2 linked regions of the Dehalococcoides mccartyi CG5 genome follow. The protein of the gene in region 2 interacts with the protein of the main gene of each other region in a pairwise test. Links are inferred from orthologs where the notes say so. Each region holds a gene or a part of one and is shown on either strand. Other genes may lie near its edges. The genes, in order: X794_RS01010 and X794_RS04005.

Region 1 (15,375 bases), 550 kb from region 2 along the record:
ATACCTAAACCGGAATATAAACGTAGTACTGGAATTCGGGCGGTATACAGACATCACCGCCTACATACTGGTAGCCAATCTGCTTACCCGCCGCATATATACCAGCTACCGTGACCACATGGAACAAGCCATGGCCGAAGATGCCTCCAAACCCACCCCGCTGGTTATTACCATAGAGGAAGCCCATAAATTTTTAAACCCGGAAGTGGCTTCCCGCACTATCTTCGGCACTATTGCCCGTGAAATGCGTAAATACAATGTCACCCTGCTTATCATAGACCAGCGGCCTTCGGGCATAGACCCTGAAGTGATGTCCCAGTTAGGCACTAAAATAACCGCCCTGCTGGACAACGAAAAAGATATAGACGCCGTACTCTCAGGCGTTTCCGGTAAAAACGAACTCAAAGGCGTCCTTGCCAAACTGGCTTCACGCCAGCAAGCCCTGATATTCGGTGCGGCAGTACCCATGCCGGTAGCCTTTGTCCCCCGCGAGTACGACCAAAATATCTATAACGAAGTCAGCCAGAAAAAAATCAGCTCCGAAGAAATAGAGGAGCTTTTCTAGACATATGCCAGATATATTTGAGGCCACGAATGGACAGGGGTTTAAGCAGGCAGTTGTAGAAAGCCAGAACCTAAGGCTGCGAATAATTCAAGCCGCCGATGCCTATAAAGCCTTCAGCCTGATTAAAGACCCCGAGGTAACCCGCTACCTGATGTGGGATGGCCCGAAAACCATAAATGAACTCCGCTTGGCATATCAGGACGAAGCAGCCGACTTTGAAACAGGTCATCGCTACTCTTTTGCCATTGAAAGAGTGGATAAACCCGGCCTGATAGGCAGTCTGGCTTTCAGACTTATCGGCTATAAAGAGCAAGCCCTTATCGGATACTGGCTGGGGCACAAATACTGGACTAAAGGCTATATGACAGAAGCCATACGCTTAAGTGTTCACTTTGCCTTCAAACACCTTAAAGCAGAGCGTATTTTCGGCGGAGTTTTTAAGGGAAACCAGCCATCACGCCGCACTTTGGAGAAAAACGGCTTCCAGCTTGACGGAACCCTGCGCCGGGATATACTGGTCAGGGGAACATGGACGGATGTCTGGTTTATGTCACTGCTCAGAGAAGAATGGGAACAAAACCCGGCGCGTTATATCCCGCTAACTGAGGAGGTTATTCATGCCCAAATCCAAAGTGCCTAAAATAGGCATTGCCTTGGGTGGAGGCGCTGCCAGAGGCATCATCCATATCGGCGTGCTTGAAGTACTGGAAAAAGAAGGCTTACCGCTGGATTTGGTCACCGGAACCAGTATGGGTGCCATTATAGGCGCTCTATATGCCAGTGGTCATAAACCGCAGGAAATGAAAGAAATAGTACATAACCTGAGTTGGAAACAGCTTATGCCCCTTCTGGATTTGGCCGCCCCCAGAGCCGGTTTCCTATCGTCCCGAAAGATAAAAAGTTATTTAAAAGAGCTTATCGGAGACATCACCTTTGCCGAACTCAAGAAACCCTTTGCCTGCGTAGCCGCAGACGTTAAAACCGGCGAAGAAGTTATCTTTAACGAGGGTCCTGTTATTGACGGAGTAATTGCCAGCATGTCCCTGCCCATTATTTTCCGTCCGGTGAAAAACAAAAACCGTTTTCTGGTGGATGGCGGCATTATTACCCCTATTCCAGCTCAGATTGTACGTGACATGGGGGCAGATTTTGTAATTGCGGTAAATGCCATTTACCGCCATGATTATATAAAACAAAACAGAGATTCGGAACCCTCAGTCTTTGATACAGCCTTCCAGATAGTAAATATTATGTCAATACATATGGCTCAGGAAAATCTGCTGGCCGCCGATATTGCCATTGAGCCTGACCTCTCAGGAATAGGTCCAGGCGATTTCCTGAAAGCCCCGGAAATAGTCTTGCGGGGAGAGCTGGGGGCAACTGATGCCGTACCTCATCTAAAACACCTGCTGCTTCAAAAATTCAGCTACGCCCCCCCGATTTAACACTTTCACTCAAACTTGGTATAATGGTGCTCCGTGGGGCTGTAGCTTAGTCGGGAGAGCGCCTCCTTTGCAAGGAGGAGGTCAGGGGTTCGAATCCCCTCAGCTCCACCATCTGGCGTCCTATGTCAATCGCAAAACCCTGATTTACCCAATCGAGATTATATCCAATCAAGCCGGATAACAATACTATTCACTAAGATAAAGACCTCAAAGTAGAACCGTACCTAGCATCTTAAGTCTAAGAATCTCCCAAACTTACAGGCTATATAAGGATAAAAAGCCTGCTCATTCTTTCCGATAGACTATCTATCTTATATGTTGCACACCTATGCATCAGATTTCGGGAAACATTCGCAGCTGGTTGAATTATTCCTGATAAATGTTGGCTTTTCATCAGAATAATCTTTCAAAAACCACTGGCTGACAACCAGCTTATGGTCGATATCATCTTTGATAATGCCGGATTTTTTGAGGGACTTCATCACATTGGTTACCATTACTCTGGAAGCTCCAACCAAAGAACCCAAATCATCATGAGTCAAACGGAAATTTAACCGCCGGCCATCACATACATCTTCGCCATGTTCCTTGGCTAATCTCGCTAAAGTGCGCGCAAGCCTGACCTGAGTATCGTAAATGGCCATATCTGCCAAAGTTTCAGTAATATGGTTAATTTTATCGCTCAAGGCCTTTATCACCTTAACCGCTATTTGTGAATTTTGGGAAAGCAGATTTTCAAAGTCATTTTTATAACAAGCACACAGCTTGGTGTCCTCTACTGCTACGGCTGCAATAGTCCGGATAGCATCATTAAACAATATCTCTTCACCAAAGAGCTGGTTAGGGGTCAAATATCCCAGGACAATTTCTCTCCCGTTTTCTGATGTCTTAAAAAGTTTGATCCTCCCCTTGGTAACAACAAATACGGCACTCGCAGGTTCACCTTCACTAAAAAGATGCTCATTTTTCAGATACTCCGGCCTCCGAAAAAGATGACTGATTTCGGTCTTTTCAGACTTGCTCAAAGATTCAAACAACCACAGATCCATCATGCAATTCAAGTATTCCAAAGGAGGCCTCCACGTCTTTGCGTAACATCTAAATTATACCCGAAAAACTAGCCACAATAATGTAATAAATTTTACAGACCAGAGTTCATATTTATGCAAATATTTACTATTAACATTGAAGGAGGATATATTCATGACTACTTGGGCTCTTATCTTCATTATGGCTGCAGGAATCTGTGGTTTCACCCTGAAAACCCCTAACAACCCGCTTAAAGGGTTTATCACAATCAAACTCTTCTGGGTACATCTGCTACTTGGTATAACAGCTATAGTCCTAGCCATAATTGCTCTTTTAGAGTAGCACAAGCTGATAGGTATTATTCACTAACTCAGAAAATATAAAAACATTGGTAACCTTAGATCTCGCGTTTGATACTCTTAATAACTAATATTCAACCTGAGGTCCCTAAAATAGACACTTGAGATTGATATTATTTATACAAAGGAGTTTACATGGCTTAGGAATTGCTTAAGCCTAATCTAAGTAACACTCATATTTTTAATAATAAAAGGATGGTAAATCAATATGGCTAAGATGTCTAAAGAAGTAATCAGCCTATTTCAGGATGCCGGTGTACCCAAAATGGTTGCTACCGTAGATAAAAACGGAGTACTAAATGTTACTCCTAAAACCAGCATGACAGCTGTTGATGAAGAAACCCTGGCGTTTGCTGATTTATATGGACGCACAACCCGTACCTTTAAAAATCTTGAGGAAACTAAGAAAGTAGCTATTGTAGCCGTTAAAATCCCGATCGCACCTCCCTTTACCACCTACCAGGTGAAGGGCACTTTCCTGAAATACCACACCTCCGGCCCCCTCTTTGAGCAATTTGCCAAAGCATTGAAAGCAGCTATGGGTGTTGATATTACCGGTGTAGGTACAGTTAAGGTAGATGCCGTCTATTCTCAGGCTCCGCAGGACAAGGGGAAACTGATTTCCTAGGATAATCGGTAGTTGTGAAATCAGTTACAGCTGCACCTTGATAGTATCAGCGAATAAAAGCGATAAATATGAAGACGAATAAAGGATATCACGTGAACAATAAATTATATGGAATATTGGGTGCTATACTTGCTGTTCTGAGTATTGGTTGTGCATGTCAAATGATCACCCTCATAGATAAAGGTGAATCGTATACAGCAAACCTCTGGTTCCACCCGATATCAGGCTTTATCGCTGTAGTATTACTGATTGTGTATTTCCGGAAAAGTAAGTAAGCCAAATCGTTCTTCATAATTACTACGCAAATACAATTACCATAAGATAACTGGAAAGCAGCCAATCTTTAAAGATTGGCTGCTTTGTTAACATACCTAAGTACTAAGCTGATATGTTCAGAATGATTACTTAAGCATCACTAACTAATGCGAAGTATACCTGTTAAAAATCACCATAACTGAAAGCCAGTCAAACTTCCTTTGAGCTACTTCGGACAGAGAGCATGCAGTGATTTTCTCGTTGGGGTAGGTCAGGTTTTCACAAATAAGCACCGAAGAATCCGCCGCTATGCCTTTGCCAAGCAGATAGAGGGCAGTATCATCCGGCATCTGGCGGACGCCGGTCAGGACTATCAGATGCAATCCCCAGCTTAAGGCAGAAAGCATCCGCTTGCGTTTCTTGCGCAGGTCTTTACCTCCGTCATGGGGCAGAGGGTGATAGGTAATAACGGCGGCATCATACAGGGATAAACAGGCCTTGGCGGCTGCCATCTGAACCGAGCTTATACCCGGAACAACCTCCATCTCAAATCCGCCAAAGGTATTTGCTATGCCGTGAATCCCGGCTGGTGCGACCAGCGGATCACCGGTTTTGAGTACAACAACAGTGCCCCCGTTTTTCTGAGCCTCAGCTGCCGCCTGCTTGGGTATTTCAAGATAGTTGCAGGCTTCCTGCAGGAATATCTTTTGGTTTTTTATCAAACTCCGAACCGGCTTTAAATCCTGTTCCCAGCCAACCAGTATATCTGCCTTTGCCACCAGATTTTGAACTTGGGGAGATACCCATTCGGCTGAGCCCGGCCCGACCCCGGCTATGTAGACCTTGCCACGGCAAGCGGACGGTTTTTGAGGGAATAACTCCGGGTGAATAAGGCAAGCCAAACACTCAAGCCCGTCCACCATTCGGGGGCCTGCCCGGCTGACAAGGTCGCTATGTATACCGAAGACCTGCCCTGTTTGGCGGGCAGTTACCTGAGCCAAAGCTGGTTCATTAAGGGCAACACTAAGCGGTTCTTGCGGGTTATCCCCGTAACCGGTTTCGGCAATAATAATCTCCGGGTTTTTAAGCTTAATAGCCTCTTTAGTGGGATAAGGGTAATAACTGCCAAAATCCCGCCCGATATTATACCCCCCGGCCAGATGGACCAGAGTATCACCGATAGTCTCGGAGCCAAAAGTTTTCCACGTTTCACACTCATGAAGTATGTAAACTTTGGGGCGGCTTTCAGTGGGCAACAAGCCTATTTTGGCAGTAACAAAGCCAGCACGTCTTTGCAGTGATCTAACCAGATCTTCGGCGGCTTCTTGTCTACCCGTGCATTTCCCGATTATCCGGATAGTTGCAAGCAGACCTTCTATGGTACTTGGTTCAAGCACCAGCACCGGGTAACCAAGTGCCTCCAGTTGAGGAATGACCGCTTTGAGGTGTATCTGCCCTGTAAGTATCAGGTCAGGCTGTATTTTGCCAATCTGGCCGATGTCAACCGTGCTGTAACCGCCTACCCATGGCTTATTTCGGGCTTCCGGCGGATAATCACAGTACTCGGTCACCCCGCACAGAAGGTTGTCAGCACCCATAGCATAAACAATTTCAGTCAAGCTGGGTGCCAGAGAAATAATTCTCTTAGGCATGGTTTTAAGGTTTATCCTGCGTCCGGCTTGGTCTGTTATCTGGCAGCCGGTTTGATTGGAATCTAGCTTCATTGTTCACTCACAAAGTGGTAATTGGGGTCTTTAGCCAGTTGAAGGTTAAAGGCTTTTTTGCAGGCACTGGTAACAGCTTTGGCCAGAAGCTCACCCAGGCGGGTATGTCCACCGGCGTATCGGCAGACAAAATCATTACCGGAAATCACTACTATCTGGTCAGTCCCGGTACCGGTTGCCTGTAACTTGGGGTTAAAGGAACTATGGATATCAAGGTCTTGAAGAGCTACTATCTTAGCTTCGGTTATGGTTATAAAGCTTGAGGCCATAGTAGCGGAATCAAGTTTGGCATTGCTGGCGGCAATTATATTGATAGTGCCGCAGGGCTGATATTCACCCTCAATTTCAATCCCGCAAGCCTTATCCACCCCTATCCGCATGGCATTATGCTTAAAGCCAGCCGTAACCCAAGCACACACCCACAGCTTATCATAAGACTCAAAGGCATAGCTAAGTTCAGCCATATCCACCCCGGTGGATATCATGGATATTTCTTTAGTATTAACACTGTAAAATGAGGCAATTTCTTTCTTCAGGTCGTTTAAGTAATCCCCGTAATCTTTGTGGCTGTAATGGAGATAGTCGCACAGGTCTTTGGGCAGGTAACAGTTACAAATTAGCCCGATGTCATTATACCCATCAGTTCCGGAGAGGCATGGGCGAGATTCGTCTAAATGTATAACAAGTGCATTGGCTCTGGTATCCCAGACTTGGGTATCCAGAACTTCTGCCTTAATCCCGGGCAGTTTACACACGTCTCTTGCTTTTATGATGGCCATTTTTGTATCTCTCAAATGCTTTAAATTAAATATACTTACCAAACTCTGGTTTGCTTGCGTATTTTGGCGGCAACCGAGCAAATAGCAGCCACTGTTTTATTGACATCCTCAGCAGTGGTCATCTTCCCCAGAGACAGGCGGATTGAACAGTTAGCCAGTTTCCTTTCCCGTCCGATAGCCAGCAGCACATAAGGTGCTTCGTGGCTTTCTGAACTGCAGGCCGAACCGGTGGAAACGCAGATACCTTGTTTGGACAACTCTTTGGTAAAATATTCGCCCTCTATACCTTCAAAGCTGATATTCACATTATTCGGCAATCTCTTTCCCGGGTGTCCGTTAAGGCAGGTGCCTGGAATATCGGCCAGAATCCTGTTTATCAGGTCATCACGGAGTTTGCAAAGGCGCTTGGCTTCAGACTCCATTTCAGCCATAGCTATTTCAGATGCTACTCCCAATCCCGCAATCCCCGGAACATTCTCAGTACCCGAGCGCAGTCCCGCTTCCTGCCCGCCGCCCAGAATAAGGGGTGACAAAGGTATTTCACTTCGGGCAAAAAGTATGCCCACCCCCTTCGGGCCGTTAAACTTGTGGCCAGACAAGGATAAAAGGTCTATATTATCCCGCTTTACATCTACGCTTAGGTGGCCTGCCATCTGGACGGCATCGGTATGGAAAAATACACCCCGTTTGCGGCAGATAGCCCCTATCTCAGCTATGGGCTGAAGGGTGCCGATTACATTATTGGCTGCCATAATACTTACCAGAGCGGTTTGGGGCGTAATGGCAGCCTGCAAGTCCTGTGCTGAAACCTGCCCCGAGCGGTCAACCGGCAGATAGGTAATCTCAAAGCCTTTTTTTACAAGGGCATGGCAGGCTTCCAATACCGCATGATGCTCAATCTCCGAGGTAATAATATGATTGCCCCGGCAGGCAGAGGCGACCCCGGTGATAGCCAGATTGTCGGACTCGGTACCTCCGCTGGTAAAGATGATTTCCTCCGGCTGGCAGTTAATAAGTCTCGCTACCTGCTCACGGGCGGTTTCCAAGGCTTCATCAGCCAGACGCCCCATGGGGTGAATAGCCGAAGGATTGCCGTAATATTGACTAAAATAAGGCAGCATGGCCTCAACTACCCGCGGGTCAACCGAGGTACTGGCGGCATTATCCAGATAAATTATATTTTCCATATTATTCCTTTGCCCTATATACGGCAGGCTTGGCTACCGGGACGGGCACTCTTGCCCCGGCTATAGGCCACAATGGAGGCATCCAGTTCCTCCCCCAGTTTATCCAGTTCCTTTAGTTGCTCTTCTGTCAGACGAGCATATTCATCATTTCGGGCGCTGAAAGCTATAAGTGGCAAGCCCAACTTTTGTTCCATTTGGCGTACCTTTTCCAAGGCAGCGTCATCCAGCGGCTTAACGGGTATTTTAACGTAACAATGAGTCATTTCTCTGGCCATACAGCCACCTCCGATTAATTTAGGCTCACCCAAGATAGCAGAAACAATATGCCGATACTGCCAATAATATCAATAGCGGACATTACTCTAAAAAGCCTGACGGCCTGGCCTATATGACCTGCTGTAAGGGGTTTATCAGCGTCTCCCAGAGCATAGTGGCCGGCCCGCTCAAGTCTGACTCCCAAAGCACCGGCGGTAGCTGCCATCGGCCAGCCGGCATTGGGGCTTTCAGTTTTGGACTGGTCTCTGAGTGCCATCTTCCAGGCATTTTTACCATCCAGACCGGAAACAAAGGCCGAGAGCACAAACATCAGTCCGGTCAGCCTTGCCGGTATGTAATTAAGTATATCATCCAGGCAGGCGGCAAATTTACCCAAATACTCGTACTCTCCCCTGTGCCCCAGCATACCGTCCAGGGTATTGGAAACCCGGTAGGCTACCGCCCCCGGTACACCCAAAATCAGGAAGTAGAAAAGGGGGGCAACCAGAAAATCCGAGGCGTTTTCCGAGAGTGAACGAATGGTAGAGGATATCATGGGCGGGGCAAACTCATCCCCTTTTTCGCGTTCAACTGTTGTCAAAAGATAGCGGATTTCCTTGTCAGCACTTTCTATCCGGTAGTCTCCGCCCTTCAGATACTTTTCCACCAACAGAGACATACGGGCATTAAATTTAAAACAAAAGGTAGGCTTAAGCAGTAAGAAGGCCGCTATTATGTATAGTACAAAACTGATACCGCCCAGATAAGCAAGCAGCCAGTAGCTAAGCCAGCCGAAGAGGGCTATCAGGAAGAGCGAGGCCAGCATGCCGAAGATATACTGCAAGGCGTGACTGCGCATCTTAAGCCCGGTTTTCTCTACCACCGAAATCACCCGCCCTATCCAGACAGTCAGGTGAATAGCCGCCGGAGGCTCGGCCAGAGCCAAGTCCCAGAGGACGGCCAGAACTAAAATCAAAATATATTCGTTCATCTGCTTTTACTCATCTTCAAAAGTCTATACCCTGCCGGGCCAGAATACCCCGGTCATACGGGTGTTTGACCTTGCAGCATTCATCTATCAGATTTACTTCCTCTGCTACCGCTTTGTCCACCACTTTTCCGGTAAGGATAAGCGAGGTGCCAACAGGCTTGGCAGATAAAAGTTTTAAGATATCTCTAGCTTGTATAAAACCGTAATACTGGGCATTGTTAATTTCATCCAGCACCACCAAATCCCATTTGCCCGAACGTATTTGCCCTTCGGCAAATTCCAAAGCCTGGCGGCAAAGTTTAGAATCCTCGGCTTGGGTATCCGCACTGCTCAGGAAACCGCTTCGGCCAAAGACTGTGTATTCCACCTGCAGTTTTTCAAGAATATTATATTCCGCCTCCCTGCGTTTACCCTTCATAAAGAAAACCGCACAGACTTTAAGACCCTGCGAAACTGCCTGCCAGACCTCACCCATAGCCGCCGAAGTCTTGCCCCGGCCGTCACCATAAAAAACCTGTACCAGACCGGTTTGTGTTTGAACCGATATATCAAACATGGCAATCCTCAAAATACTGTTTGGCTATATCCCGGCAGTCTGTTCCGGTGCAGAGTACCTGCACGTCCCGGCTGCTGTCCCGATAAGCCGTAACCCCTTTAAGTCCCAATTCATGGGATTTCAGGAATAACTCTGCTATATCCTCAACCGTGGCAGATTTAGGAAAATTGACCGTCTGGGAAATAGCGTTGTCCGTATGTTTCTGGAAAGCTGCCTGTACCCTTATACACCACTCCGGCTGAATATCCCGGGCGGTAACCAGCAACCTGCGGTAATCCCGGGGTATCTCCGGGCAATTTTGAGGGCTTTCACCCGTCAGCAGTTTTTCTATAAGCACCGGGTTGAAAAAACCCCTTTCCCGGGCTGTTTCTTCAAAAGTATGGTTGATATCCAGCAGACGCTGCCCGTCCAGTATATTGCGCACCATAACCAGTGAATATATAGGGTGGATACCTACCGAGGTATCGGCAATGATACTGGTGGTACCGGTATTGGTAAATGTAAGGCAGGTGGCATTTCGTCTGGGTTTAGCCCCGCTTTTAGCATATATATTGCCCGCAAAGGCCGGGAAAGACCCCCGTTCCAGTGCCAGTTCTTCACTGGCTTTATTAACTGTTTCATTTACAAAGGTCATAAGCCTATCTGCCAGAGATACCGCCTGCTCTGAATCATAGCGGATACCCAGCTTTATCAGCATTTCAGCAAAGCCCATGAACCCAAGGCCGATTTTGCGGGTGGCTTTAGCCGCTCTTTCAACTTCCGGTATCGGATAACGGTTTACTTCCAGCACGTCATCCAGAAAACGGATAGCTTTGGCAATAAGCTTGCCAAGCCGCAGGTAATCTACCCCGAAGCAGTTACCCTCTTTCAATGCCATAAGGGACAGGTTTATAGTCCCCAAGGTAGCTGATTCATACGGGAGTAATGGCTGACCGCCGCAGGGGTCGGTAGTTACAAATTCCCCAAGCTGCGGGGTGGGATTATCTTTATTTATCCGGTCAATAAACATTATACCCGGGTCGCCTGTTTCCCAGGCGCTTTGGGCGATGCGGTAAAAAACGTCTGAGGCAGATAAACTGCCGGTAACTTCCCCTGTACGCGGGTTAATCAGTTCATAATCCTCCCCGCGTCTAACCTTTTGGATAAAGCTGTCAGTCAGGGCTATATTAATGCCAAAATTGGCCGAGTGATTACCCTCATCTTTAGCCCGGATAAATTTCAGGATGTCCGGATGATTTACCGGCAAACTGGCCGAATTGCAGCCACAGCGAACCCCTGCCTGTTTGATATAGTTGGCCGCCTCCGAAAAAACCCCCACCAGTCTGACCGGTCCGCCGGCTACGTTATGTCCGCTTTTAATCGGGGTATCTTCCGGTCTTATAGTATCAAAGGCAAAGCCGGTGCCGCCCCCGTACTGATGGATAATCATAGCTTCACCGATGGCTTTAGCGATACCCTCAACAGAGTCTTCCACCGGTAAAACAAAGCAGGATGACAAAAGCCCCAGTTCGCGCCCGGCATTAAGGAGGGTAGGCGAATTAGGCAGGAATTCAAGACCGGTCATCATACGGTAAAATTCGTCCGCCCAGCAGGCGGCTTTACCCTGCTGGTTATAAGCATTTTCAGCCGCCGCCACTGCATCCGCTACCCTGCGGAACATATCCTCCGGGGATTCGGTAATACTCCCGTCTCCGTCCCGTTTCAGGTAGCGTTTTTCAAGTACTATTTTGGCGTTCCCGCTTAGTTTCATATTTATTCCTATAAGATTACTTCCGGCTTCCAGCTGTTATCCCGGCTGTCTGAAGCCATGGTAACCACGTCATCAAGGTATTTGCGGGCAAACGCTGCCGCATCTTCCACCTGTTCCCGCGAAGCAGCTGGCCATGGGGCGCCCGGAACCGCAAAATACGAGGTAACCCGGAAAAGAATCTTGCGGTCTATTTCAGAAATAGTCTTAGCTAACGCCCCAATCTCCTCTTCCTCTACCAGATTGGGAATGAAGGCTATTTCGGCCTGCAGTTTTTTACCGTTCTGATAAACCTTCTTGAAATTGTTCATTATGCCCAGGTTGGACAACCCGGTATATTCCCGATGGACAGATTCGCTGGCAGATTTAAAACCAAAAACCGCTTCGTCTATATCTGAAAGGTCAGTTAGCTTGACGCCATTGGTAAGCAGGGTATGAAAACCTTTGTGCCGGGCATGAAGCCTCGCTGCAAGCAGAGGCAGTTCGGGGTCAAGCGAGGCTTCCTTGCCCATAAAGAATATATCTCGGGGGGCAAGGCCTTCGGTCTTTTCAAGCACCTCTTCAAGGGTTAAAAATATGGCAGGGGTTTTCGCTCTGGGGGCATCTTTAAGCTGTTCTACCGAACTGCCGGGCAGACTAAGGTCGTCAGTCCAGTAGTTTTTATAACAGCCGCGGCAAAAAAGGTTGCAACCCCAGAAATGGAGCCCCAGCACCCGGTAATTCGGTTCATAGGTAATCTGGTAAATATTCATCTTACCTAGTCAGGCTGGCCGGCCGTGTCCCGGATACAGTTGGCCACCGCTTCTTTGGTAGATTTTATAACCGCATCTGCCATCATCTTGCCTATTACGGTATGCCCCTGCACATACTTGCACTTCTCTCCGAAGCCTGAAGCTACAATCACCTGGTCAGTCCCGGTGCCGGTGGCCAGCCAATCCGGATTATGGGAACTCCTTATATCCATCTCCTGAAGGGCTACATTTTTGGCCTCGGTAACGGTTATGACCGATGAAACCAAAGCTCCGTGGTCAAAAGAAGCATTGGTAATCACCACGTGGCAGATAGTCCCGAAACCCTTGAATTCACCGTTGCGTTCAATACCCACCGCCGCATCTTTGCCTATCCGAACTGCATTGTGGCGAACGCCGGCGGTGGTAAAACAAGCCACCCAGAGTTCTTCATACTTTTCCACCGCAAAGGCCAGGTTACGCATCTGAACACCGGTGGAGAGGAAGGCGGTGTTTTCAATTTCAATGTCATATTCTTTCAGTACATCTGCCAGCAGCTGCCCATAATAATAGAAATGGCTCTTGCTCTGGTCATGCATATAAAGACCCAGCTCGTCCGGTATATGGCAGATAGTTAAAAAATCAGACTTCATAATACCGTGGCGGCTGCTTATGACATCCCGCATTTCATCAAACCGAAGGGCAAAAACATTATTAGGATACCCAATAGCTGTATAATAAACCGTATCGGCAGTAAAGCCTTCAAACGAACCCAGTGATATTTTTTTAAGTTCACTTTTAGTAGTCAAGTTTTTGATCTCCTTACTCCATATTGCTATCTAATACAGCCGCACCACTTCGTACAGCAGGTCTGCTTTGCTTAGGTCCTTCTTGGTCTGCTGGGTGCAGTAGACATTCTTCAGGTGCTTGCGGGCAACCGCCAGAGCAATCTGCATCTCCTCAGGCGTAGGCGGCCGCCAGGGGTTGTCACCGGATGCAAAATAGGCATCCATCCGGTAGGGAATATTTGTATCCACCGAAGCAATAAACTTGGCAATTTTTTCGGTTTCTTCAAGACCTATATAGTCCGGTATATATACACTTTCGGCTTTCAGGTTAACCCCGGATTCGTAGTATTTCCGAAAGTTGTCCAGCAGGCTGGCATTGGAACGGCAGGTGTACCCGGCATAGAGTTCAGGAGTAATAGCTTTCAGGCTGACAATCACGTCATCAATATGGCTGGCATCTGCCATGGCCACCCCGTTGGTATGCAGAATAACCTTGCAGCCTCTGTCTTTTAGCCACCGGCAGATATCCGGCAACATCGGGTCCAGAGAGGCTTCCTGCCCTTCAAAGGCCACCTCGGTAAGCTCTATATTCTCCAGCAGGGAAACAAGTTTTCCGAAGGAAAGCGTAGCAGAAGGTGTCTGAGGCGGGCAGAAACGGGGGTCGCGGAAGACCACGTCCAGATTTTCCTCCAGTGCCATGCAGTTTATTTCCTTCTTGCACAGGCAACCCTTGCATTCCAGATTGCATCCCCAGTGGAAAAGGTAAGCCTTTTTGATAGCCGGGGCATAGGCAACGTGGTAAACATTGGTCTGCATATCTGCCTTATCTCCGCAAGGCGTTGAATCAGCCTGATATTTAAGATTGGAGATGGTCATATCTTTCCTCACAATTTACTGTTTTAGTACTCCGGCTGTTTTACCGCCATACAGGACATCCAGTGGCTGGTACCCCGGGATACTTCAGAGATACTTTTTCCGGTTATTTTCTGGCTTTCAGTGCCCATCTGTTCGCCAACTATTATCTTTGTATCTGCCGGTATCCCTCTCTCAATCAAAAAACCGGCGGTCTGGGCCAGAGTTTGTTCCAGGTCATTCAAGATAATCAGGTTGTAACCGGCTTTGTAAGCCTTTAACATACGCTCCCGCTTTACGACTAAATCAGATTGGTCAATATTGCCGGCGGCATCCGGTTTATAGACTACCAGCAGGCAATCTTCCAGTGAAACCCGGGTAGCGGCCGCCAGCAACTGCAAACTGGAAACAGCCGGTATAAATTCAATCCGGAAGTCTTTAAAAACCTCTTTGTAGCTGTCAAGGCCGGCTGAATACACCAGAGGGTCATCCTTTACTAAAAGGGCAATGTCTTCCCCCTTAGTTCGAGCCAGCTTTGCCGCCTTAACAAGTACTTCTTGATAGTTAGTGCAGTTTTGTTCCAAAACCAGCTTGCCTTCCAGACTAAACCCCAAACTTTTTATCACTTCTGCCCAGGCGGTTATAATGCCGCAGCGTCTTACAGCCGCCTCAGCCACCGGTGTCAGGAAGGCCCTGCCACCGGCTCCGACACCGGTAATGAATACTTTGGGATAATATATTCTGGAAATAGCTCCGGTCATGGCTTTAAACCACCCGTTCCACTTCATAGAGTATTTCCTGTTCAACACCCCGGCAGCCGGATACGTTAGTCAGATAGCGGCTTACTCTTTCAACCGCTTCAGCAACCTCTTCCGGCCTGGTCTTGCGCCAGTTATTATCACCGGCCGGAAAGTATGGCAAAACAAAGTAAGGAATATCCGGGTTGACGCTGGCGATGAATTGAGCTATCCGCTCAATTTCTTCAATTTCTACCAGACCGGGTATAAGTATAGAGGCTGCCGTAAGCTTAACCTCTGAGTGGGCATAGCGGATGAAATTTTGTTTTATCGGCTCAACCGAGCGCTCGGTATACCACTGGTGCAGTTCCTCGGAAATAGCCTTGATTCCTACTTCAACTGCATCCGTATCTTCAATTTCAGGTATCTTAAAGCCATTGGTATACAAAACATTTTCACAGTTAAAACGCTGGTGGAACGCTTTGGTGATAGCGGCATAATTCGGGTCAAGAGAGGCCTCTTCTCCGGTCAGGAATATCTTTTTGGGTTGCAGTTCATCCAGTCTGGCCAGTACTTCATCCAGTTCCAGGAGGCGTCCGGGCTTGGATGTATTTTTCGCTTGAAGCAATTTATCGAACCTGTTCTCTTTAAGAAGGTGGTCATAAATCCCCTCTTTACACAGGCACCCGTGACAACTCATGTTGCAACCCCAGAAACGCAGGGATACACTCCCGGTAGTCGGGGTATGGG
Region 2 (15,296 bases):
TCTTTCGGATACAAATCCCCGCCGAAGTTTTCGGGTACGGGTAAGTTCAGCTTCATCGGGGTCAAACTCTTTATGCAGCAAAACAAATTTCCTTACCCTAGAGCCTTCCGGCAAATAACTGTTTACCCTCATAAGGTCTTTGGCCACTAAATCAGCTATTTCATTTTTCTGGGAAAGATCTACAAAGGTAGTGAAATTCAAACGGTTTTTCTGTGCCCATTTGCTTACCATAGTGAAATCAATATTTATAATAGCGGTTACATATTCCTTGTCTTCACCGCCAACTACCATGGCATCTTTTATATAAGGGCTGAAACGCAAGCGTCCTTCAATATACTGAGGGGCATATTTTATCCCGTTTGCCAGCACTCCCAAATCCTTAAGGCGGTCAAGGAATATCAGGTGACCCTTTTCGTTTATATTTACAGCATCACCGGTAGCAAACCAGCCATCCCGAAAACTTTGGGCAGTTCTCTCAGGATCTTTGTAATAGCCGCTGAACATACAGTCACTGCGGATAAGGAGTTCACCTTCATCTGTCAGGCGTACCTCAGTACCAAGCGCCGGCCGTCCCACACTTTCAAAGCTTATATCACCCTTCCCATGGGAAGAAATAAACCCGGCTTCAGTTGAAGCATAATTCTGCCTTAGCTCAATACCCATGGAATGTATCATTTTAAAAGTATCCAGCGAAAGCACCGAACTTCCGGTAACCCCGAATCTTACCTTGCTGACTCCAAGTTTATCTTTCAAAGGATGAAACAGCAGAGCGTCTGCTATTTTATGGCCTACCATGAGAGGCAAACCGGGCTTGCCTCCGGTGAGAGTTTTTTCGGCCATTTTATATCCCACGGGTGAAAGCACTTTATAAGCCAAACGTTTCAAGGGGTGGGCGTCCATTATTTTTACCTGTATCTCACTTACCAGACTCTCCCACTGACGCGGGCCGTATATGACGAAATTAGGCCCAATCTCACGGGTATCTTCGGCTACCGTTTCCGGTTCTTCAGGAAAATTCAGGCGTGCCCCGGAGAGAATGTGGGGTATAGTGGCAAAAAAACTGTCCCCCACCCATGAGGCAGGGAAATTGGAAATAAGATCGTCTTTATAACTCAGCGGGTAACGGGCAACAAAACCCTTTGCAGTAGTAATAAGGGAACGGTGGCTGAGCATAGCCCCTTTTTGCAGGCCGGTAGTACCTGAAGTGTAATAAACAAAGGCTATATCATCTGGTTTGGTAGTATCTAGCAGTCGCTCAAATAAATCTAGGTTGGCTTTTTCGTATTCCCTGCCCAGCTTTATTACTTCTTTAAAGCTTACAAGCATGGGGTCATCGTAGTTTTTAAGCCCTTTGGGATCCCAGTAAATAATCTTAATTAAGTTTGGCAATTCGGGCAGCAGCTCAAGAAATTTGTCTGCCTGTTCTTGGTCATTTACCACTGCCACTCTTACTTCAGCATGGCTGGCAATATATTTAACCTCGTCAGGTATGGAATCAACGTATATACCGGTAGGAATTGCACCAATAGACTGGGCGGCAAATTCCGCCCAAAACCATTCGGGTTCATTATCGCCTATAATAGCCACCCGGTCGGAAGGTTTGGTACCCAGGCTAAGCAAACCCAAACCGAAATATTTTACGGTTTGATAATAATCACTCCAGGTATATTTTTGCCATATACCCAGATTTTTCATACACATGGCAGGCTTATCGCCCCATTGCTCGGCGTTATGTTTTACCAGTTTGGGTATCGTGTCTACTTCAGCCATAACAACCCTCTTTATTTATCTGCCTAAAAAACTTCACCTCCCGCGTGGGGGAGGTGAGTCTGTAAAACACTGTTACCTATAAATCGGTTTACCTATTTTTACTCATCAGCTACCCCCGAAAGCGCACACAGGGTGCGCCCGGTAAACATGAAGCAAAAATAAGTGTAGCCTGCGTATTTCATTGGCGTAGTGTAACACAGGAACAAATAGGTGTCAAACAATATTCTTTTATATTCTAATAGTTGGTCAGTAGCGTATAAATACTGCCTGATTGACAAGCCGAAAGCTATTGATTATTCTAGAACTATTATCCAACGGGAGAACAAGGTCTTGAAAAAGCTATTATCCGGCAATGAAGCTTTAGCCTTAGGTGCGTATGACGCAGGTCTTAAACTGGCCGCTGCCTATCCCGGCACTCCCAGTACCGAAATAATGGAAAATCTGGCTAAATTTCCAGATATACATACCCAGTGGTCATCTAACGAAGCCGTAGCCGTAGAAGTAGCTACCGGTGCATCGTACACCGGGGTACGGGCACTGGCTGCCATGAAACACGTAGGCCTCAATGTAGCCGCCGATGCGTTTATGGCTGTTTCCACCACCGGTGTAAAGGGTGGATTAGTCATAATAGTAGCGGATGACCCCGGCATACATTCATCCCAGAACGAACAGGATACCCGCCACTATGCACATCTTTCAAAAATGCCGGTGCTTGAGCCGTCAAACAGCCAGGAGGCTTATGATTATATGGCTCTGGCATTTGAGCTAAGCGAACATTTTGACACTCCGGTAATTCTGCGCAGTACTACCCGTGTTTCCCATTCCAGTTCTCTGGTAGAAACCCTCTCCGAAAGACAGGTACCTACCCTGCCAAGCTTCAAACACGACGCCTCTAAACTGGTTATGGTACCCACCGCTGCCCGCATGCAGTGGCCGAAGGTACTTAAACGGGAAGAACTGATAGGCGAATATGCCGAAACCTGCCCCTTTAACAAATACATACCCGGAAATGCCAAACTGGGTATTATAAGCAGCGGCATTGCTTTTCAGTATGCCAGAGAAGTTTTCCCTGAAGCTTCTTTCCTGAAGCTGGGTATGACTTTCCCTTTGCCAAAAAACCTTATAAAAGAATTCAGCCAGAGTGTTGAAACTATATTTGTTGTAGAGGAACTGGATTCAGTTATTGAAGATGCTCTCTGCCGCATGGGTATTTCGGCAATAGGCAAAAAATATGTACCCCGCAGCGGCGAACTGAACCCGGATATCATCCGTGCTTCTGCCGTAAAGGCAGGCATACTACCTGAACCAAAAGATATTCTGTTTAAACCTGCCACTTCAGACTTTCCCAAGCGGCCGCCGCTTTTATGTGCCGGTTGCCCGCATACCGGCGTATTTTTTACCCTTAGCACACTGGGGCAGCGTTCGGCTCTGCCCGGCAAACCCAAACGTGAGCCCAAGCTGGTACTTGCAGGTGACATAGGCTGTTACACTCTGGGTGCTTACCCCCCGCTTTCAGCTATGGATACCTGTGGCTGCATGGGCGGAAGCATCAGCCAGGCGGTAGGTATGGAAAAATCGGGCCTGACCGAGCCAGTTATAGCCATTATAGGTGACTCCACCTTTATGCATTCCGGTATAAATGGTCTAATTAATGCGGTTTATAACCAGTCACGGATAACCATACTTATACTGGATAACCGCACCACCGCCATGACCGGCCATCAGGGAAACCCCGGTTGCGGTATTGCCGCAAGTGGTCAAACAGTTACCGAAGTGAATCTGGAAGAACTGGTAAAGGGAGCGGGCATAAAAAACCTCCAAATTATCCCTGCTTTTGACCTGAAATCCCTAAGAAACGGGCTGAAGAATGCGATATCCAGCGGGGAACTGAATGTGATAATTGTACGCGGGGAATGCAATGTAATCTGCCGTAAACGTTCCTTGCCCAATATTATAGACACCGGCCTGTGCAACCGCTGTGACGCCTGTCTTCTTTTAGGCTGTCCGGCTATCCAGCGTGAGGGTGATAAGCTATTTATAGACCAGGGTCTTTGTACCGGCAATAACTGCAACCTGTGCCATCAGGTCTGCCCCAAAAAAGCCATTAAAACCAATGAGGCGGCGTAAGTTTATGAAAAAGTTTGATATATTGATTGTGGGCGTGGGGGGACAGGGAGTCATACTGGCAAGTAATGTGCTGTGCGATGCGGCTATGGCCGCCGGCTATGATGTCAAAAAGACTGATACGCTCGGCATGGCTCAACGCGGAGGAAGTGTAGTCAGCCACCTCCGTTTTGCTAAGGAAGTCCGCTCTCCCCTTATTTCAAAAGGGCAAACAGACCTTATTATTGCCTTTGAAAAACTGGAGTCTGCCCGCTATATGGAGTATCTGGGTTCACAAACCAAAGCGGTTATAAATGATATGGCCATGCCTCCGGCTTCCATAAGTCTGGGCCTGTCAAAATACCCTTCAGATGCCGAAATACTGGACGGATATACCCGCTTAGGTATAAAAGTGGATTTTATAGCCGCAAATCAGGCAGTCAAAGAGCTGGGCAATCCTAAAATGCTGAATATATACCTTCTGGGATATGCCGCCCGTTATCTGCCCTTTGATTTTGAAATACTAACCGAGGCTATAAAGAAACGCCTTCCGCCAAAGTTACTTGAGGCAAATTTGAAAGCATTTTCAGCGGGATACACAGCGTCCGCTAAGCAAAGCTAACTCAGGGAGCAAGTATTATCAGATTCGGCAGATGCAATATCTACCAAAAGCTTTGAAAGCAAGTCTGAAATTCTCAGTTCACCCACCAGTTTGCCTGCATCATCTATTACCGGCATTTCTACCATTTCCTTGTCTGCCATCAGGTTTATGGCATGAGCAATGGCATCGGTTTGTTTGACGCTGATAATTTCGGAAGTTATTTCTTTAATAGTGCATGACTGGCTGAGTCGCAGTACTTCAAAAGCATCCGAACGGGTCACGATATGTTTTTCAGACACAATATTCAGCTTCACTTTTACCCATTCAAGCAGCTGTTTAAGTTTAACAACCCCGGTCAAAATGCCATCTTTATTTACCACGAAAAGGACGTGGGTGTGCGTATGAGCAGCAAAAGCCTTTATGGCATATTCAATACCCATATCATCTTTAACCATCCGCTTGTCGGATATCTTTTCACACAGTTCACTGACGATAACGTTTTCCAAAATCCCTCACCCGTCTATTTTTCTTTTTGTACAGTTATCTCTGCCTGGCAATGGGGGCAACAGGATTCTCCCCGTCCAAACAACCCACCGCAAGCGGGGCAATAAAAAAGTGACAGCTTGCAGGCTTTGCAGAAAGGCATGCGTGCTTCAGTTTCAGTAGTAATATCACAATATGGGCAAGCAGCAGGATTTTTACCGGAATTTGAGTGTGTCATATTAACCTCTGGCCTGAACTTTGATTTTATAGTCGGCAATAGCGCTGTGCAAGGCTTGTGGCCCCATTTGGGAACAATGGTTACGGTTCTGGGGCAACCCCTTTATTTCAGCCTCTACTGCCTTGTTATCAATCTTCATGGCTTCTTCAATTGTCTTGCCGGTAGCCATCAGGCTTACCAAACTGGATATAGCTACAGCCGCCCCGCAGCCATAAGTTTTAAACTTAACTTCTACCAAACGGTTATCTTTAACCCTTATGTAAAATTCAGTAACATCGCCACAAACGGCATTGCCGGCCCTGCCTATCCCGTCAGGATTTTCCATTTCACCTGAATTAAGAGGATTAACGAAATATTCCATAACCTTTTCAAAGTACAAAGTCATATCACATCCCCTTTTCCCCGGATACTATTAGGATAACAATAGAAAAACCAAAAAGCAAAACTTAACTCTTATATAATTTTAACACATACTTTTTAAGCTTAACAGTCAAACCTTAAACCATATCTTGTGTGCTATAATATTACAAAATATGCCGAGGAGGCCAAAACCATGATGTTTGATTGGTCAAGTGCTGGCTGGGGCTGGATGATTTTTGGCGGTATCTTCATGGTCATTTTCTGGTGTGCTATTATCGGAGTAATTATCTGGGGCATTATCCACCTTACTAAAAAAGGGCAGACTGCATCTTCCGTTTCATCTGCAACCAATAAAACCCATTACATGGAAATATTGAAAGAACGCTATGCAAAGGGCGAGATAACCAAGGAAGAATTTGATCAAATGAAAAAAGACCTCTTGTCTTAGCCCAAAGCAATGCCTGAAAATAACCTGACAGATACTCTGCCCAAGATAATTACAGGTATAAGCGGCATGTCATGTACCAGATGTGCCGCCGGTATAGAAGGCCGTTTGTCAAAAACAGCCGGGGTAATAAACCCCAAACTGAATTTCGCCTCCGGCAAGCTTATATTTAATTATGATCCTTCCATTATCAATCTGGCAGATATCAAGTCAATTATCACTGATTTGGGTTATGGCATTATCAGCCGCAAATCCATTTTCCCCATAAAAGGCCTCCACTGTGCATCCTGTGTAGCCAGGGCAGAAAAAGCTCTGAAGAATACCGTCGGCGTAATTAATGCCAGTGTCAATCTGGCTAACCAGACTGCCAGTGTAGAATATCTGGACTCCATTACTTTCCGCGAACTCAGCCAGTCTATAAGCAATATGGGTTATGAACTTTTGCCTGAAGAAACGCCTCAGGATGAACTTTCCCGATCAGAAGATGCCGAAACCCGTAAATTGAAACGGGAACTTTCCGTCGCTTTGCTACTTGGAATATGTCTTATGATAACCGGTTTCCTGCCTGCATTCAGCGGTAAGGAAATTTTAATGTTCCTGCTGGCAACGCCTGTTCAGTTTTGGGCAGGTATACGTTTTTACAGGGGGGCATTTTCCGCCCTGAAAAACCGTACTACAGATATGAATACCCTTATAGCACTGGGTACTTCCGCAGCCTATCTGTACAGCCTGATAGCTTTGCTATTTCCATCTTTATTTGATTCGCCCCTGCTGGAAAAACACCTGTACTTTGACACCTCCGCCATGATTATCGCCCTTATCCTGACCGGGCGTTTTTTGGAATCCCGTGCCAGAGGGCGTACCTCTGATGCCATTCGCCGTCTGATAGGTCTGCAGCCTAATACTGCCTCAGTTATCAAAGACGGAAAGGAGATTTTGGTAAGCATCAGCCAAGTTATGGCAGGCGATAAGATTGTTATCCGCCCGGGTGAAAGACTGCCGGTAGACGGACTGATACTGGAGGGTTATTCCAGTCTGGATGAATCTATGATAACCGGCGAAAGTATTCCGTCTGAAAAAAAGACCGGTGATAATGTCATTGGCGGTACATTCAATCAAACCGGTGCGTTTACATATGAAGCCCGAAAAGTTGGGGCAGATACCGCACTTGCCCGTATAATCCGTCTGGTTGAGGAAGCTCAGGGTAGCAAAGCCCCTATTCAGCGTCTGGCAGATAAAATAGCCTCGGTCTTTGTGCCTGCGGTTATAGGAATAGCTATATTGATCTTTGTTTTCTGGCTGGCCTTAGGGCCTGAGCCATCTTTTACTTATGCATTTTTGAACCTGATAGCAGTACTGATTATCGCCTGCCCGTGTGCTTTGGGGCTGGCCACACCTACAGCCCTGATTGTCGGCATGGGAAAAGGGGCTGAAAACGGGATACTTATTCGCAGTGCAGTAGCTCTTGAGAAAATGCATAAGCTGGATACTATTGTACTGGATAAAACAGGCACCCTTACCCGCGGCAAACCGGTACTGAGCAATCTGGTAAGCCACCGTCTGGATAAAGATGCCTTTTTAACTTTGACTGCTTCTGCCGAACAGTTTTCCGAGCACCCGCTGGCCAAAGCTATCTTGAAAGAAGCTGTACGCAAAAAACTTGAACTTTCAAACCCGTCGGAATTTTCCGCTTTGCCGGGCGCAGGGCTAAAAGCTACCATAAACGGCGCCCAAATACTCATTGGCAACGCCAACCTGATGCAGTCCAATAATATATCACTGGGTGCATATCAAGCTGAAGCTGATAAACTCTGGGAAGCGGGGGAAAGCCTTATTTTCGTAGCTGTAGATGGCAAACCTGAGGGTATTGTGGCCATCAGGGATATTTTGAAACGCGAATCTGCTGCGGTTATTGCCGAACTGAAAGCAAACAAACTTAATCCGATTATGCTCACAGGTGACAACCACCGGGCAGCCAAACGTATTGCAGATGAGTTGGGTATAGACCAATATATAGCTGAGGTCAAACCCGAAGACAAGTCTAATCTGATAAAAGACCTTCAGGCAAAAGGTCACTTTGTAGCGATGGTGGGGGACGGTATCAATGATGCCCCGGCACTGGCTAAGGCAGATGTAGGCATAGCCATTGGCACCGGCACTGATATAGCTATGGAAACTGGTGATATCACCCTTATTTCAGGTGATCTTTTCGGCATTACCAAAGCTATTCGTTTGAGCAAGGCAACTTTAAATACTATCCGCCAGAACCTTTTCTGGGCGTTCTTCTATAATATTATTCTGATTCCGGTAGCAGCCGGTGTACTCTACCTGTTTTTCAGCCAGAATGGCGTGCCTCAACCCCTGCGGTTCTTTCTGGGGGAATACGGCTTTTTAAACCCCATACTGGCGGCTCTGGCCATGGCTATCAGCTCTCTGACCGTAGTCGGCAACTCTCTCCGCTTGCGAAGTCTAAAACTAAGTAGCTATCCGAAGCAATAATACATACGTTATAAGTAGTGATACGTATTGAGACATTTTTGCCTGCGTGTCATACTTTTTATATGGATAATGAGCGGGCATAAAAGGAGGTATGATTATGACTCTGGAAAGATGGCAACCCGGTTGGTCACTTCGCCCCTGGCGTCCTTTCCGAGAAGTACTCAGTCCCGGCCTCTGGAACATGCTTACTAATGAACGTGACTGGCTGCCGGCAACCGAAATGGTAGAACTCAAAGACAAATATCTGATAAAAGCAGAAATGCCCGGAATAAACGAAGAGGATATTGAAGTCTCGGTATCTGATAACGTTCTCAGCATAAAAGGTGAAAAAAAGTGCGATTGCGAAATATCAGAAGAGAACTATTATTTCAGTGAGAGGAGTTACGGCAGTTTCTCACGCTCTATGACCCTGCCCAATAATACCGACCCTCAGAATATTGCTGCCACTCTGGATAATGGCATTCTGGAAATTACCATACCCAAGTCATCTGAGGCCAAACCCAAAAAAGTTTCGGTAATCAAGGCCGCCAAACCCAAAAAAACTGACCTTAATACCCAATCCATAAAACCTAAAGCCCAATCCTGACAATGGCTATACACTGCCCGCTCTAAATAATCCAAATAGAGAAAGGACTCCAATGGAAAAATCAAAAACCATAGAGCTACTCACAAAAGATATGGAAGATGAGCATGGAGCCATTATCCAATATCTGGGTCATGCATATGCTATCGGCGAAGGTGAGGTAGCTTGTGAAATAGAAGCCATTGCCCGTGAAGAAATGCGCCATCTGGACTGGCTTGCAGAAGCTATCACAACTTTGGGCGGCGAACTGAGTTTTAAACGCGGCATGATGGATATGACCGGTAAGACTGTATCTGAATGGATGCAGGCTAATGTGGGGCTTGAGAATGGGGCCATTACCCAATACCGCGAGCATATAAAACTCATTGATGACCCCAAGATTAAGCGCTTGTTAGAACGCATACTCGCAGATGAAGAATCCCATCAGGGTGATTTCAAGCATTTTGTTGAAAAAACCCTGCGCGAAAAAATGGTGGACCGCCGCGGAGATACATCTAATATTACCACTGAAAACCTGAGTTGGGGCATAAAACACGAATACACTGTTATCATCCAGTATCTGCTTCAATCTTACTCAGCTAAAAACGAAGAAACCCGAAAAGAACTTCAGGATCAGGCTATAAACGAAATGCAGCACATGGGCTGGCTGTCAGAAAAAATGATAGATAAAAAAGGCCACCCCCATCTGGAACATGATAAATTTGAAAAAACCCGTGATCATACCAAAATGCTCAAGGCAGACATAGAGTTAGAACACAAGGTAGCCGATAAATATGACCAATCTGCTGCCCAAACAAACGAAAGTGATGTCAAAGAACTTTTCCAGAAGCTGGCAACCCACGAACGTTACCACGCTGAAATATTCAAAGACCTTTTGGAATAAAAATATATTACACTTCGGAGGAACAGGCTATGTACACTGCACGTGACTATTCTGCCCTGACTGGTATTGAAGGGTTTTCTGATACCCTGCTTAAAAACCATTTTACTTTATACCAAGGTTATGTAAACAACACCAACAAACTTGCGGATACTTTAAAGGCCATGCTTGAGGAAGGTAAAACAGCTACGCCGGAATATGCTGAGCTCAAACGCCGTTTCGGGTTTGAATTTGACGGTATGCGTTTGCACGAATACTATTTTTCTAACCTTGGAAAATCTGTACCCCTATCAGAAACGGGCAAATTCTACCAGGCACTGGCAGCAGAATTCGGTAGTTACCAGCTCTGGGAAGCAGACTTTAAAGCTACCTCCGCTATGCGGGGCATAGGCTGGGTAATACTCTATAAAGACCCTCAGACCGGACGCCTGTTTAACCAGTGGATAAACGAGCATGAAGCCGGGCATCTGGCAGGTGCCACCCCGATACTGGTAATAGACGTATTTGAACATGCCTTCCTGACAGATTACGGGCTGAAACGAGCAGAATACATTGCTGCCTTTATAAAAAATATAAACTGGTCTGAGGTGGAAAAACGTTTCCTGATATAAACTTATTCTTAATATCCCAAAAAACCAAAGGGCAGTAGAAATACTGCCCTTTGGCATACACTTCTGGTATATTTTGAAACCCTAAAACGGTTATAAGTTAGTCAACCGGTATATCAGTCATATAGGATTGCACGATACCGGTTTCAGGAAACCAATAATAGACTGTTGTCCCTACCATAGCTTCGCATAGTATATAAGAATATCCATCTGCATGCCCCCATGAAATACAGGCAGATACCAGATATCCGTCTTCCATAGCCGCTTTTTGTACTCTCAGAGCAGTAGCATATTGGTCATCAGCGTAACTATATTCAGTTTGTTTATGGCTGCTTGCCCACAGTTGTAGTTTATTAAGAGACTCAAAATTTCTAAGCGGATATTTTGCCTGAATGGCTGAAAGCTCATCTTCGGTAGTTGCTAATTGCGCTTCAGATAAACTAAGCTGGTTGTTTACATCCTGAATAGTACTCTGGGCAGCAGCAAGGTCTGACTGCAATCCGGTCTTATCTGCATTAAGCCCGCTAATAGTTTCTTGCTGGGTATCAATAGTATTACTGTCATCTATATACTTATAGCCTAAAAACCCAGTGCTTATGATAGCTAATGCCAAGAAAGCCGAAAGCAGTGTAACCGGCATGTTGGTTTTTTTCTTTTGGGGTGCAGGGCTCCATACGGAAGCACCATTTGAAAATGATGATACACCTGTTTCACCCATGGGTGTTTTTGGGGCAATTTGCTCAACTGCCGCCGGCTGGGTTATTACAGTTTTGTCTTCAGTCAGTTGCATTTTCTCCTGTTTTGCACCGCATGATTTACAAAATAAATCATCATCAGACATGGCGTTTCCGCATTTTGGACAATACGACATCTTCTAACCTCTCATATTTGGATACCTTGGGTATTATAGTCTTGCGTTAGCTATAGCTGTCAAGATATTCATAATGAATATTTTCAGACCAAACCAATACTTAAATCTATAAATATATATTTGCCATTAGTTATAGCAACAACAAAAAAGCCCCCAGCATTTTAGTGCCAGGGGCTTAAATTTAGCTTTAATTTTGGCGCGCCTAGAGGGATTCGAACCCACGACCCTCGGTTCCGAAGACCGATGCTCTATCCACTGAGCTATAGGCGCAGGCCGCTTTGAAAATGGGGTGAGTGATGGGACTTGAACCCACGATCTCCAGGGCCACAACCTGGTGCCTTAACCGCTAGGCCACACTCACCAAAACCACCCGTATTATAGCCAAAACTGGCCTATCATTTCAATTTATTCTTGAAACTGGCAAATTTAGCTTTAACGCCTTTCCAGATAAGCGATAGTTACGCCCGAACCGCCCTCTCCATACTCTCCTAAACGGTAAGACTGAACAAGCGAATGCCCTTTTAGTTCATCCCAAACCAGCCCGCGGATTACACCGCCGCTTTTTCCGTGTATAATTTTTATAACCATATGCCCTGCCATGAACGCATCATTTAAGTATTGTTTAAAGGCCGGCAAGGCCTCATCAACAGTCAGGTGACGCAGGCTTATTTCATTGGGAACGTTGTCAGGGCGGCTTCGCTTCAAATTATATGGCATAAGATATCTTAGCATCATGCCCATGTGCGGGCAATATTACGGTAATGTTGCCGTATATTATCAAGTAACCGCCTTTACTTTAAACCTTCAAATGACATACTATTCCCTTATGGGTTAATAAATATACCTGCATTGAAATACTTTGCCCTAAAATAATACATATTGGTGACAAGTTGAAACCGATAAAAATTATCCCCTGTTTAGATGTCAAAGATGGCCGCGTGGTCAAAGAAATCAAGTTTACAGATATGGCCGATGCCAGAGACCCGGCTGAAGCGGCTTTTGTTTATTCCAAACAAGGGGCAGATGAGTTGGCTTTTCTGGATATAACAGCCACTATTGAAAATAGTTCTATCCATACGGATTGGGTAAAAAAGATTATATCCAAAACAAGTTTGCCCTTAATTGCGGGCGGGGGCATCAGAAACCTTCAGGATATTGAAAATCTGTTTACTCTGGGCGTAAGCAAAGTAGCGTTAAATACCATTACTCCCCAAAATCAAGAATTTATTCGTAAGGCGGTAGCCAGATTCGGCAGTGAACGGATAATAGTAGCTATAGACGGTATCAAAAATCCACCGGGAAACGGACACTCCCGTCTTGAAACTGTTATGCCGAATGGTGATGATACACACAATCTGGAACTGGTGGACTGGGCAAAACAGGTGGAAGCATTGGGGGCAGGTGCTATTTTGCTTACCAGCAAGGATACAGACGGAACCAAAGACGGTTTTGACCTGGAAATGATTAGAGCTGTAACCCGGGCAGTAAGCATACCGGTAATAGCTTCCGGGGGCGCCGGCAAGCTGGAGGATATGTATGCTGCCATAATCGAAGGCAAGGCTCAGGCTGTGCTGGCGGCTTCAGTATTTCATTCCGGCATCATAAACATATCGGAACTGAAAACATATTTGCATTCAAAAGGTATTCCGGTAAATATACCGCACAAAAAATATACATCCCCTTCTAAAAGCAAATAGTATAATATTTATAAGACATTACGGCAACCTGTTGCCGAAGATAACGGGCGCTGTTACAATGAATAAAAACCTTACACCGAGGATGAATTTGATAAAACAAGACGGGCGCGAAGTAGAACGTGAAAAATTAGCCATTTTACGTGTTTTGGCCAGTTGCCAGACTCCTGTTGGCAGCAAGATTATTGCCCGCCGACTGAAGAATGAATACGGTATTGACCTTTCAGAGCGGGCAGTCCGTTATCACCTGATATTGCTTGATGAAAGAAATATGAGCTGCAAAATAAGCCGCCGTGACGGCAGAAGCATTACCCAGCTTGGTCTTGAGGAACTGGGGAATGCCATGGTCACTGACAAAGTAGGTTTTGTAATCGACAAGATTGAACGTCTGGCCTATATGACGGATTTTGATTTAGACAACCTTAGCGGTATGGTGCCGGTGAATATATCCTTCTTTGCCAAGGACCAATTCAAACCGGCACTTCGGGCTATGGCACAGGCATACAAAGCCAATTTATGTGTAAGTGATCTGGTTTGCATTGCACATGAAGGGGACAAGATTTCGGATATTACCGTCCCCGAAGGACAGGTTGCCTTTGCTACTGTCTGTTCCATTGTAATAAACGGCACGCTTCTCAAGGCCGGTATCCCTATGGATTCACGTTTCGGGGGCACTCTGCAGTTCCATCAGCACAAACCCTGGCGCTTTACAGACATGATTTATTATACAGGGTCATCGCTGGACCCGTCTGAAATATTTATTGCCAGCCGAATGACCAGTGTTTCAGAGGTAGCCCGAAGGGGTGAGGGTAAAGTATTATGTAATTTCCGTGAAATACCCGCCGTAAGCCTGCCGCTGGCTGAAAAGATAATAGCCAAGCTGAAAAATGCGGGGATTAACGGGGTATTGGTGATAGGTGAAGCCGGTAAATCCATCTGTGAGATGCCGGTAGGCCTGAACAAGGTGGGTATGATAATGATGGGCGGGCTTAACCCGGTAGCCTCGGCGGTAGAAAGTAATATACCGGCCGCCAGCCATGCCATGAGCGGCTTGGTACCTTACAGCAGTTTTACAAGCTACTGGGAGGCGGCGGGGCTTAAGAAACCTGTTTAAACAAACACTATCTGTAAGGGTACTGTTTTTATAAATACAACCCGTTTACAGCACTAAACCTGTGAAGCTATTTCACTGGATAGTACCCCGTCAGCATATACTTTAGCCAGCTTCACTCGCGAAATAGTATTAGTCGGCTTTTCTGTAAATTTGCCATATACCCGTATATAGTCAGGGGTATAGCCAAACCAAAGACCATCTTTCATTTTGTTCTCCCAGAGTACTTCCTTTTCCAAATCCCTGCTCTGGTGACGATACTCCAAACTGGCATTTTTGGCCGCAAGCATCATCCCAGACAGACGTGTTTTTATTACCACAGGGTCTACTTTATCCGTCAGCTGTGATGCCATTGTACCCGGACGCTCGGAATACGGGAAAGGATGCACCCGTGCAAAACCTGCCTGCTCCACATATTTCAAGCTACATGCAAAATCTTCATCGGTTTCTCCAGGAAAACCTACTATCATATCGGTAGTGACAGCCACATCCGGAATCTGCCTGCGGATAGCTTCCAATGTACGGGTATAGTCCGTCAGACTGTAAGGGCGATTCATTAAACCCAGGATGCGGTCACTGCCGCTTTGCAGAGCCATATGAAAATGGTTACACAATCTCCGGTTTTTCCAGAGAGCTAAAAGCGGAAGGGTTATTTCGTTTGGCTGAAGAGAAGACAACCGCAGGCGAGGTATTCTGGTACGTTCCAGTATAGCTTCAATCAGCCCTGCCAGATTAAACCCGCTGGATGTATACTCACCTATTTCCGTGCCGGTAAGCACAATTTCTTGATACCCTTCAGCCTGTCTCAAGTTTATTTCGCTGATTATGTCATCCACCCCGCGGCAGTTTTTATACCGCCTTACAAAAGGTACTATGCAGTATGTACAAAAGTTATCACACCCGTCCTGTATCTTTATAAAACTGCGGGTTCTGCCTTTTTCATATAAAGCCGAAGCGCTGTTTTCAAGAGGGAAAAGCCTGATAATATTATTAACAATATCCGTTTTCTGCCGGTTATCCAGTATCAGATTAGCATCAGGGCAACTTATT

What was found.
Region 1: the proteins of X794_RS04005 (region 2) and X794_RS01010 interact in binary tests that used the Escherichia coli proteins (3 or more experiments, as listed by UniProt). The link is inferred for Dehalococcoides mccartyi CG5 from one-to-one orthologs.

What each region holds. Positions count from the first base shown.
Region 1 is NZ_CP006951.1:196,548-211,922, reverse strand. Bases 5,896-8,751 are described here. They hold X794_RS01010 (cysteine desulfurase family protein), read right to left. Parts: upstream 7,972-8,751; coding sequence 6,820-7,971; downstream 5,896-6,819. Other genes in these bases: cbiB (adenosylcobinamide-phosphate synthase CbiB), read right to left, coding at 8,261-8,751; X794_RS01005 (hypothetical protein), read right to left, coding at 7,986-8,246; X794_RS01015 (adenosylcobinamide amidohydrolase), read right to left, coding at 6,002-6,784; cbiE (precorrin-6y C5,15-methyltransferase (decarboxylating) subunit CbiE), read right to left, coding at 5,896-6,005. In the rest of the region: X794_RS01055 (helicase HerA domain-containing protein), read left to right, coding at 1-565; X794_RS01050 (GNAT family N-acetyltransferase), read left to right, coding at 570-1,205; X794_RS01045 (patatin family protein), read left to right, coding at 1,183-2,010; X794_RS01035 (Crp/Fnr family transcriptional regulator), read right to left, coding at 2,337-3,080; X794_RS07365 (hypothetical protein), read left to right, coding at 3,214-3,381; X794_RS01030 (pyridoxamine 5'-phosphate oxidase family protein), read left to right, coding at 3,607-4,026; more of cbiE, read right to left, coding at 4,446-5,895; more of cbiB, read right to left, coding at 8,752-9,217; X794_RS00995 (cob(I)yrinic acid a,c-diamide adenosyltransferase), read right to left, coding at 9,234-9,773; X794_RS00990 (adenosylcobalamin-dependent ribonucleoside-diphosphate reductase), read right to left, coding at 9,766-11,523; X794_RS00985 (radical SAM protein), read right to left, coding at 11,532-12,272; X794_RS00980 (adenosylcobinamide amidohydrolase), read right to left, coding at 12,278-13,057; X794_RS00975 (radical SAM protein), read right to left, coding at 13,088-13,912; X794_RS00970 (SAM-dependent methyltransferase), read right to left, coding at 13,936-14,676; X794_RS00965 (radical SAM protein), read right to left, coding at 14,654-15,375. UniProt on the Escherichia coli protein: Master enzyme that delivers sulfur to a number of partners involved in Fe-S cluster assembly, tRNA modification or cofactor biosynthesis. Catalyzes the removal of elemental sulfur from cysteine to produce alanine.
Region 2 is NZ_CP006951.1:750,867-766,162, forward strand. The notes cover bases 3,889-6,665. They hold X794_RS04005 (iron-sulfur cluster assembly scaffold protein), read right to left. Parts: upstream 5,581-6,665; coding sequence 5,197-5,580; downstream 3,889-5,196. Other genes in these bases: iorA (indolepyruvate ferredoxin oxidoreductase subunit alpha), read left to right, coding at 3,889-3,897; X794_RS03990 (indolepyruvate oxidoreductase subunit beta), read left to right, coding at 3,902-4,495; X794_RS03995 (CBS domain-containing protein), read right to left, coding at 4,492-4,980; X794_RS04010 (SHOCT domain-containing protein), read left to right, coding at 5,749-6,003; X794_RS04015 (heavy metal translocating P-type ATPase), read left to right, coding at 6,013-6,665. Outside these bases: X794_RS03980 (AMP-binding protein), read right to left, coding at 1-1,770; more of iorA, read left to right, coding at 2,101-3,888; more of X794_RS04015, read left to right, coding at 6,666-8,499; X794_RS04020 (Hsp20/alpha crystallin family protein), read left to right, coding at 8,597-9,085; X794_RS04025 (ferritin-like domain-containing protein), read left to right, coding at 9,138-9,965; X794_RS04030 (superoxide dismutase), read left to right, coding at 9,995-10,573; X794_RS04035 (zinc-ribbon domain-containing protein), read right to left, coding at 10,671-11,441; X794_RS04050 (Smr/MutS family protein), read right to left, coding at 11,874-12,158; imidazole glycerol phosphate synthase subunit HisF, read left to right, coding at 12,332-13,138; X794_RS04060 (DUF128 domain-containing protein), read left to right, coding at 13,197-14,249; tRNA (N(6)-L-threonylcarbamoyladenosine(37)-C(2))-methylthiotransferase MtaB, read right to left, coding at 14,303-15,296. UniProt on the Escherichia coli protein: A scaffold on which IscS assembles Fe-S clusters. Exists as 2 interconverting forms, a structured (S) and disordered (D) form. The D-state is the preferred substrate for IscS.